Regions from separate parts of the Enterobacter roggenkampii genome, predicted to be linked through region 1. Evidence: predicted binding sites of a transcription regulator. Region 1 holds the regulator's gene; the other holds the start of a gene.
The links. The regulator sigma-54, encoded in region 1, starts transcription at its own class of promoters, with help from an activator protein. The targets are predictions, from matches to a motif close to GTTGGCACANNTTTCGCTNT.
Positions count from the first base shown of each region.

Region 2: a site for sigma-54 is predicted at 2,511-2,530, ahead of hypA (hydrogenase maturation nickel metallochaperone HypA). Genes of this name have one in related genera too.

Region 1 covers NZ_CP017184.1:4,180,213-4,184,627, reverse strand. The annotation lists gene rapZ (RNase adapter RapZ) at 1-555, opposite strand, end outside; gene ptsN (PTS IIA-like nitrogen regulatory protein PtsN) at 601-1,092, opposite strand; gene hpf (ribosome hibernation promoting factor) at 1,175-1,462, opposite strand; gene rpoN (RNA polymerase factor sigma-54) at 1,485-2,918, opposite strand; gene lptB (LPS export ABC transporter ATP-binding protein) at 2,966-3,691, opposite strand; gene lptA (lipopolysaccharide ABC transporter substrate-binding protein LptA) at 3,698-4,252, opposite strand; gene lptC (LPS export ABC transporter periplasmic protein LptC) at 4,221-4,415, opposite strand, start outside.
Region 2 covers NZ_CP017184.1:3,703,895-3,708,309, reverse strand. The annotation lists gene hypD (hydrogenase formation protein HypD) at 1-1,000, opposite strand, end outside; gene BFV67_RS17370 (HypC/HybG/HupF family hydrogenase formation chaperone) at 1,003-1,275, opposite strand; gene hypB (hydrogenase nickel incorporation protein HypB) at 1,266-2,129, opposite strand; gene hypA (hydrogenase maturation nickel metallochaperone HypA) at 2,133-2,483, opposite strand; gene hycA (formate hydrogenlyase regulator HycA) at 2,694-3,158, shown strand; gene BFV67_RS17350 (4Fe-4S dicluster domain-containing protein) at 3,230-3,838, shown strand; gene hycC (formate hydrogenlyase subunit 3) at 3,835-4,415, shown strand, end outside.

The sequences.
Region 1 (4,415 bases):
GAAGCGCACGTCGAAAACATAATCCGCATCAATCGGGATACCGTGCTTGAAGCCAAAGGATTCGAACACCATCGTCAGTTCGCGCTCGCGTTTACCCAACAACCGGGTACGCAGCATTTCCGCCAGCTCGTGAACGGACATCTCAGAGGTGTCGACAATCAGGTCGGCGCGAGAACGCAGCGGCTCCAGCAGATCGCTCTCTTCATCGATTGCGCTCTCCAGGGAGAGGTTCTTACTGGAAAGCGGGTGCAAACGACGGGTGTCGCTGTAGCGACGGATCAGGGTATTACGGTCTGCATCGAGGAACAGCAGCTGAGGCGAGAACGTGTCAGGCAGGTTACTCATTGCCTGCTCGAAGATCTCTGGCGATTCCGGCATGTTACGAACGTCGATACTGACGGCGGCCGAGGTCTGTCTCTCCGCAAGCGTACGGGCCAGGTCGGGCAGCAACACGACCGGAAGGTTATCGACGCAGTAAAAACCCATGTCTTCCAGCGCGCGCAGAGCCACGGATTTCCCCGACCCTGAACGACCGCTGACAATCATCAGCACCATGTTCCGTTTCTCCTCAGGACAACAGATGTGAAGGCCATCTCCTGGTTATGCATCATCCTGATTGCCTTCTGCTTCGGTGATAATTTGATAAAGCTCTTCATCACTTTGAGCCGAGCGCAGTCGACGGCAAATGGTTTTATCAGCCAGACGTTTCGCGACCAGCGACAGCGTATGCAGATGGGTTTTCGTCTGGTCAGCAGGCACCAGCAGCGCGAAGAGGAGATCGACGGGCTGGTTATCAATGGCATCAAAGGCGATCGGTGTTTCAAGCTGCACAAACACACCGACGGCACGCAGGGTGTCCTCTTCCAGCTTGCCGTGCGGGATTGCGATGCCGTTGCCGATACCGGTACTGCCCATCTTTTCACGGGTCAGAATCGCTTCGAACACCACCTGCGGCGGCAGGCCCAGCTGTTTTGCGGCCAGTTCACTGATGATTTCCAGCGCACGTTTTTTGCTCTGGCAGTGAACCGCACTGCGGGTACATTCCTGGTTAAGGACATTGCTCAGTTGAAGAGCGGAATCGTTGTTCATCATAATTTCACCTAAGCGCTAACTGTACAAATGGCCTGTTGTGTTTCACAACAGGCCGTCCTGCACCCGTTAACTGCCCGGACAATTAGTGTTGTTTCAGTTTATCTTTATGTTTATTGAGCTGTCGCGCAAGCTTATCAATCAAGCCGTCGATAGCAGCGTACATGTCTTGCCCTTCCGCACTGGCATGCAGTTCCCCCCCGTTAACATGCAGGGTGGCATCCGAGATATGAGTCACTTTCTCCACTTTCAACACAATGTAGACCTGATTGATCCTTTCGAAATACTGCTCGAGTTTTGCAAACTTCGCGTTCACAAAGTCGCGTAAAGCCTCAGTAATTTCGACGTTTTGTCCAGTGATGTTGAGCTGCATAGTGTCTTCCTTATCGGTTGTGTCAGACCAGCTGTTTACGCTGGTTGGACGGCGGAATGGATAAAGACTCTCGATACTTCGCAACAGTACGACGTGCCACCATAATACCCTGATCGGACAGCATGGTGGTTAACTTACTGTCGCTTAGTGGCTTCGCGGGATTCTCCGCGGCGATCAACTTCTTCACCAGAGCACGAATGGCCGTTGACGACGCTTCGCCGCCGCCCTCGGTATTCACATGGCTGGAGAAGAAATACTTAAGCTCAAAAATACCGCGTGGACTGTGCAGATACTTCTGCGTGGTGACACGGGAAATGGTTGATTCATGCATCTCGACGGCCTGAGCGATATCCGCCAGCACCATCGGTTTCATATACTCTTCACCCTGCTCAAAGAACGCCTGCTGCTGTTCGACAATACAGCGGCTGACGCGTAGCAGCGTATCATTTCGGCTCTCCAGACTTTTGATCAGCCATCGCGCTTCCTGCAAATTGCTACGAATATATTGGTTGTCGGCGTCGTTACGCACGCTGGTGCACATGGAGGCATACTGCTGGTTGATTTGCAGGCGAGGGATGCTGTCTGAATTCAGTTCAACGACCCAGCGGCCGTTGTGTTTTCTGACCAGTACATCCGGGATCACGTACTCGGGCTCGCTGGTCTGGATCGACTGACCGGGGCGCGGATCGAGCGACTGGATCAGATTCACCGCTTCTTTCAGCACCTCTTCTTTCAGGCGCGTGACGCGCATCAGGGTGCGGAAATCGTGGTTCGCCAGCAGATCCAGATGATCGCTGATGATCGCGCGCGCCTCCTCGAGCCATGGCGTCTCTTTGCTGAACTGAGAAAGCTGAATCAGCAGGCAGTCGCGCAGATCTTTTGCGGCTACGCCTACCGGATCGAAACGCTGGATGCGCTTCAGAACGGCTTCGACTTCCTCAAGCTCAATCTCGTCGTCGCCCATGCTTTCCAGTATATCGTCGAGGGTGACGGTCAAATAGCCGGTGTCGTCAACGGCATCGACAATCGACGTGGCAATCGCGCGGTCGGTATCGGAGAAGGGGGTGAGTTCCACCTGCCACATCAGGTAATCCTGCAGCGACTGGGTGGTTTCGCCCTGATAGACCGGTAGCTCATCGTCCTGGTAGTCTGCACGCGTACCGGAAGGGGTTCCGGCGGTGTAGATTTCATCCCAGCTGGCATCAAGCGGAAGCTCGTCGGGCATCTCTTTTTGTTCGAGTGCATCCGCGGTATCGAGCGCTTCAGTATCCTGCGATTGCTGGGTATCTACCTCGTCATGAAGATCGGTTTGTTCCAGCAGGGGGTTACTGTCCAGCGCCTGCTGAAGCTCCTGCTGAAGTTCTAACGTGGACAGTTGCAACAGGCGAATTGCCTGCTGTAGCTGCGGCGTCATCGCCAGTTGTTGGCTGAGCCTTAATTGCAAACCTTGCTTCATGTTCAGAGCATTTTTCTCCGGTTCGGCGTTACGTTACCTCTACCCTATCAGAGTCTGAAGTCTTCCCCAAGATAGACGCGCTTAACATGATCGTCTTCGAGGATCTGCTGCGGCGTACCGTGGGCGATCAGATTGCCCTGGCTGACAATATAGGCGCGTTCACATACGGCCAGCGTTTCACGCACGTTGTGGTCGGTGATCAGTACGCCAAGCCCGCTGTCGCGCAGGTGCTCAATGATACGTTTAATGTCGATAACGGAGATGGGGTCAACGCCCGCAAACGGTTCATCCAGAAGGATAAATTTCGGGTTTGCGGCCAGCGCACGCGCAATCTCAACGCGACGGCGTTCGCCCCCGGAGAGTGCCTGACCGAGGCTGTCGCGCAGATGCTCAATGTGGAACTCTTCCATCAGCTCGTTGGCACGATCCTGACGCTGTTCGTTGGTCAGGTCGTTACGAATTTGCAGGACCGCCATCAGGTTGTCGTAAACGCTGAGACGACGGAAAATGGAGGCTTCCTGCGGCAGATAGCCGATCCCGCGACGCGCGCGCGCGTGCAGCGGCAGAAGACTGATGTCTTCATCGTCAATGATAATGTTGCCGGCATCGCGCGGCACAATACCCACGACCATGTAGAAGGTGGTCGTTTTACCCGCACCGTTCGGGCCAAGCAGCCCCACGATTTCGCCGGAGTTGACGGTCAGACTGACATCTTCTACGACACGGCGGCCCTTATAGGCCTTCGCGAGGTTTTTTGCAGTTAATGTTGCCATAACGAATTAGTTACTCTTCTTCTGTGCCGGGGCCTGGCCCTTGCCTTTGTCCTGCAGCTGCGACGGAACCAGTACGGTGGTCACGCGTTTGCCTTTCTCGCTGGAGGCCTGCATTTTTTGCTCTTTAACCAGATAGGTAATCTGGTCGCCGGTAATGTTGCTGTCCAGCTGTTCCAGATACGCATTCCCGGTCAGGATGACCAGATCCTTCGCCAGCTCATAGTGCATGTGCGTAGCGCGGCCTTTCACCGGCTTGCCGTTGTCCTGCATCTGGTAGAAGGTCGCCGGATTACCATAGCCATCGATAATCTCTTTGCCCTGCTCGCCACCCGGACGGGTCACGACCACTTTGTCGGCGTTGATTTTGATGGTGCCCTGGGTCATGACGACGTTACCCGTGAAGGTGACGACGTTACCCTGCATATCGAGAGACTGGGTGTCGGACTCAATATGGATCGGCTGGTCGGTATCGCCCGTTACAGCAAGCGCGGGGAGACTGGCCGCCAGCATCGCGCTGGCGATAATTACTTTAAGGCTGAGTTTGTTTGTTTTGAATTTCATAGGAGGTTCTAACCTTTTCAATCAGCTCGGCGTTCTTGCTGCGTAAGTTCCCGCGCATTCTTAAACCGCTGGAATTAAATGTTGTGCCATACAGTGTGACCAGATCCTGCGACGTCACGTCCTGGGTTACCAGGTTGATCTGGGCATTATCCGTCGTAATTTT
Region 2 (4,415 bases), 480 kb from region 1:
GCGGTTTGCATTTGCCGGTGAGCACCTCGCCACAGCGGGCCCGGGGATCGTCGCAAACCTGCTGCGGCTGCGGGCGGAAATGCGCTTCGGCGTCGAACGCGCGATAGGCTGGCGTCAGGCGCACGCCGGATTCGGCAATCAGCCCCAGTCCTCGCCACTCGCTGTCGCCTTCGACGCTGAACACCTCCGCAATGGCACGCTGAGCCCGTTCATTGCCGGCATCCGGTACCACGCGGCGGTACTGGTTTTCAACCGCGCTCAGGGCCGCTATTTTCTGCTCAACCAGCATGGTGACACCTTGCAGTAGATCAAGTGGTTCGAAACCAGCCACCACTAACGGACGATTGTACTGTTCAGCGATAAAACCGTAGGCGTCTGTGCCAATCACCATGCTGACGTGGCCCGGTGCCAGAAAGGCGTCAATGCCGTTGCCTGGCGCTTCCAGCAGGCTGCGCAGGGTGGGGATAAGCGTAATGTGCTGGCAGAAGAAGAAAAAGTTATCGACGCCGCGCGCTTTCGCCTGCTGCAGCGTGATGGCCGTCGCGGGCATGGTGGTTTCAAACCCCAGGCCAAAAAATACCACCTTGCGCGCGGGGTTATCCGCTGCCAGCGTCAGGGCATCCATCGGCGAATAGACGATCCGGATGTCGGCCCCGCGCGCTTTCGCCTGCAGCAGCGAGCCGTTTTTCCCCGGCACGCGCATCGCGTCGCCAAAGGTGCAGAATATGACGTCGGGCTGGCTGGCAATCTCGATACAGCTGTCGATGCGTCCCATTGGCAGCACGCAGACCGGGCAGCCGGGGCCGTGGATAAACTCAATGTTCTCCGGCAGCAGCTGGTCGAGGCCAAATTTGAAGATCGCGTGCGTGTGCCCGCCGCACACCTCCATGATCCGCAGCGGCCTTTCTTTGGTGTAGTCCAGCCGCGCCGCGCGCGTTTTGAGGTGTCCGATAAGCTGCAGCACCTGCTCCGGCGCGCGGTATTCATCAACGTAACGCATGATTACCGCTCCTCGCCGTACAGCAGCGCGCCGACGTCCGGCTCCACGTCGAACATGTTTTGCAACGCATCCAGCGTGTCGCGGGCTTCCGCTTCGTTAATCACGCTCATGGCAAACCCCACGTGGACCAGCACCCACTGGCCGAGACGCGACGCGCCCGTTTCATCGGTGCTGCCCACCAGCGTCAGGTCGACGTCGCGCAGGATGCCGCAGACCTCGACTTTGGCCTGATTACCGTTGAGGGAATGGATTTGTCCCGGTACGCCTATGCACATCGTTCGTTCTCCAGCCAGCGTAACCAGCCGTCCATGCCGTCGCCGCGCGTGGCGGAGACCATCATGATCTCAATCTCCGGGTTCACTTCGCGGGCATACGCCAGGCACTTATCCACGTCGAAATTCAGGTACGGCAGCAGGTCGACTTTGTTCAGCAGCATCAGGGATGCCGCGGCGAACATGTGGGGGTATTTCAGCGGCTTGTCTTCGCCCTCGGTCACCGAAAGCACCGCCACCTTGTGTCGTTCACCCAGATCGAAGCTCGCCGGGCAGACCAGGTTGCCGACGTTTTCAATAAACAGGATGCCGTTATCCGCCAGCGGCAGGCGCGGGGCGGCGTCGGCAATCATCTGCGCATCCAGGTGGCAGCCTTTGCCGGTGTTAACCTGAATTGCCGGGGTGCCGGTTTCGCGGATGCGCGCCGCGTCGTTTACCGTTTGCTGGTCGCCCTCGATCACCGCGCAGGAGACGCGCCCGTTGAGGCGTTTGAGCGTTTCGGTCAGCAGCGTGGTTTTACCGGATCCGGGGCTGGAGACCAGGTTCAGCGCCAGCTGTTTGCGGGTGGCAAAGCGGGCGCGGTTGCGGGCGGCGATCTGGTTATTTTTGTCCAGCACGTTGATTTCCACGTCCAGCATCTGGCGCTGGCTCATGCCCGGCGCGTGGGTACCCGCTTCGCCGTGGCCGTAATGCAGGTCGCCCGCGTCGGAACGCTGCGGCGCAAAGGTAATGCCGGTCAGGGCTGCCGCAGGGCGCGGGGCAGGGGAAAAGGGCGCGGAGCGAAACGCGGAGTGGGGGCGGTGCTCATCCCCTTCTATATACAGGTTGCCTTCGGCGCAACCGCAGGTACTACACATACTTTACTCCTTCTCGATTTCGAGGCGTTGGATCTGCATGCCGTCATCCGCCACGATGCGCAGCCCGGTGCTCTGACACTGCGGACAGCGCTGTACCTTTGATGAGAGCAGGGTGACGTATTGCTGACACTGTTCGCACCAGCACTCCGCCTGCTGCTCCTCAATATGCAGTTCGCAGCCTTCCGCCAGCGTGCCGCGGCACACCAGCTCAAAACAGAAGGTCAGGGCGCTGGTCTCGACGCAGGAAAACGCCCCGACCTTCAGCCAGACGCCGGTGACGCGTTTCGCGTGGTTTTGCACAGCCTGCTGTTCGATAAGTTCCAGAGCCCGCTGGCAGAGGGTGATTTCGTGCATGACGCCTCCTCAATGAATTGCCCCGGTAATGCAATAACAGTGCCAGCTTGATTTTTGTTAAGGCGTGTCGATGTCACCGCTGTCGAAATGACACGTCGACACCGCGATATTGACAGCGAATTTTTAATTAAATCCATTGAAAATCATAAGCATAAAAACTGGCATGGAATCTGCTTAACAGCCGCTATCTCCATTAAACGGATACCTTTTATGACTATTTGGGAAATCAGCGAAAAAGCGGAATACATCGCGCAGCGTCATCAGCAGTTACAGGACCAGTGGCACCTTTACTGCAACTCTCTGGTTCAGGGCATTACCTTGTCGAAAGCGCGTCTTCACCACGCGATGAGCTGTGCGGCGCAGGGCGATATGCGCTTTGTCCTCTTCGGCCATTTCATCATCAATGTCACCCTGGCGGATAACTTCAACAGCCACACCATCGAGTACTACCTCGAGACAAAAGACGGTGAAAAACAGTGTATTGCAAAGGCGCAGCTGATGGCTGACGGCATGGTGGACGGCCACGTCAGCAACCGCGATCGCCAGCAGGTACTGGAGCACTATCTGGAAAAAATCGCCCCGGTTTATAACGGCCTGTACACCGCCGTTGAACACGATCTCCCGGTCAACCTGAAGCAGCTGATGGACGGAAATACCTCAGCGAACGTGGCCTGACCCCCCGTGTGTCGAGAAGTGTCGACAAGACAGTTTTTCGTCAAAAATGACTATCACCAGAGGATAACCCGGTGAACCGTTTTGTAATTGCTGACTCGACGGTCTGTATTGGCTGTCGAACCTGTGAGGCGGCGTGTTCGGAAACGCATCGCCTGCATGGGCTACAGTCCATGCCGCGCCTGCACGTCATGCGTAATGAAAAAGAGTCTGCCCCGCAGCTCTGCCATCACTGTGAAGATGCCCCCTGCGCGGGTGTCTGTCCCGTGAACGCCATCACCCGCGTGGATGGCGCAGTCCAGCTGAACGAAAGCCTGTGCGTAAGCTGCAAGCTGTGCGGCATTGCCTGCCCGTTCGGTGCGATTGAATTCTCCGGCAGCCGCCCGCTGCATATTCCGGCCAATGCCAACTCGCCTAAAGCCCCGCCCGCGCCTCCGGCGCCTGCACGCGTCAGCACGCTGCTGGACTGGGTGCCCGGCATCCGCGCCGTGGCGGTGAAGTGCGACCTGTGCAGCTTCGATGAACAGGGCCCGGCCTGCGTGCGCACCTGTCCAACCAAAGCGCTGATTCTGGTGAACATTCGCGACATCGCCCGCACCAGCAAGCGCAAGCGCGAGCTGACCATTAATACCGACGTCGGCGATCTTTCGCTTCTGCAGGCGCTCAACGAGGGGGTGAAATGAACGCGATTACGATGATTACCAGCGCCGTGGCGTACTTTGCCGCTGCCGCCGTGCTGGCGTGGCTTCTGTCATTCCATAAAACCCTGAGCGGCTGGATCGCCGGGATCGGCGGGGCGGTCGGCAGCCTGATGACGCTGGCGGCGGGTGGGGTTGTCCTGCTCGGCGGGCAGTCCGCAGAGGCCGTGATGCCGCTGATTCGCCACACCGTTGCGATTACGCCGCTGAACGCCATCTGGCTGGTGACCTTTGGCCTGTGCGGGCTGTTTATCAGCCTGTTCAATATCGACTGGCACCGCCATCCGCACGCCAAAGCCAACGGCCTGCTGGTGAACCTGCTGATGGCGACGGCGGTCTGCACCGTGATCGCCAGCAACCTCGGCGCGCTGGTGGTGATGGCGGAGATCATGGCGCTGTGCGGCGTGTTCCTGACCGGCTGCAGCGCCTCCGGGAAAGTGTGGTTTGCGCTGGGACGCCTCGGGACGCTGCTGCTGGCGCTGGCCTGCTGGCGGGTGTGGCAGCGTTTCGGCACGCTGGAGTTCGCTGCGCTTAACGGGCATCCGCTGGGCAATGACGTCTG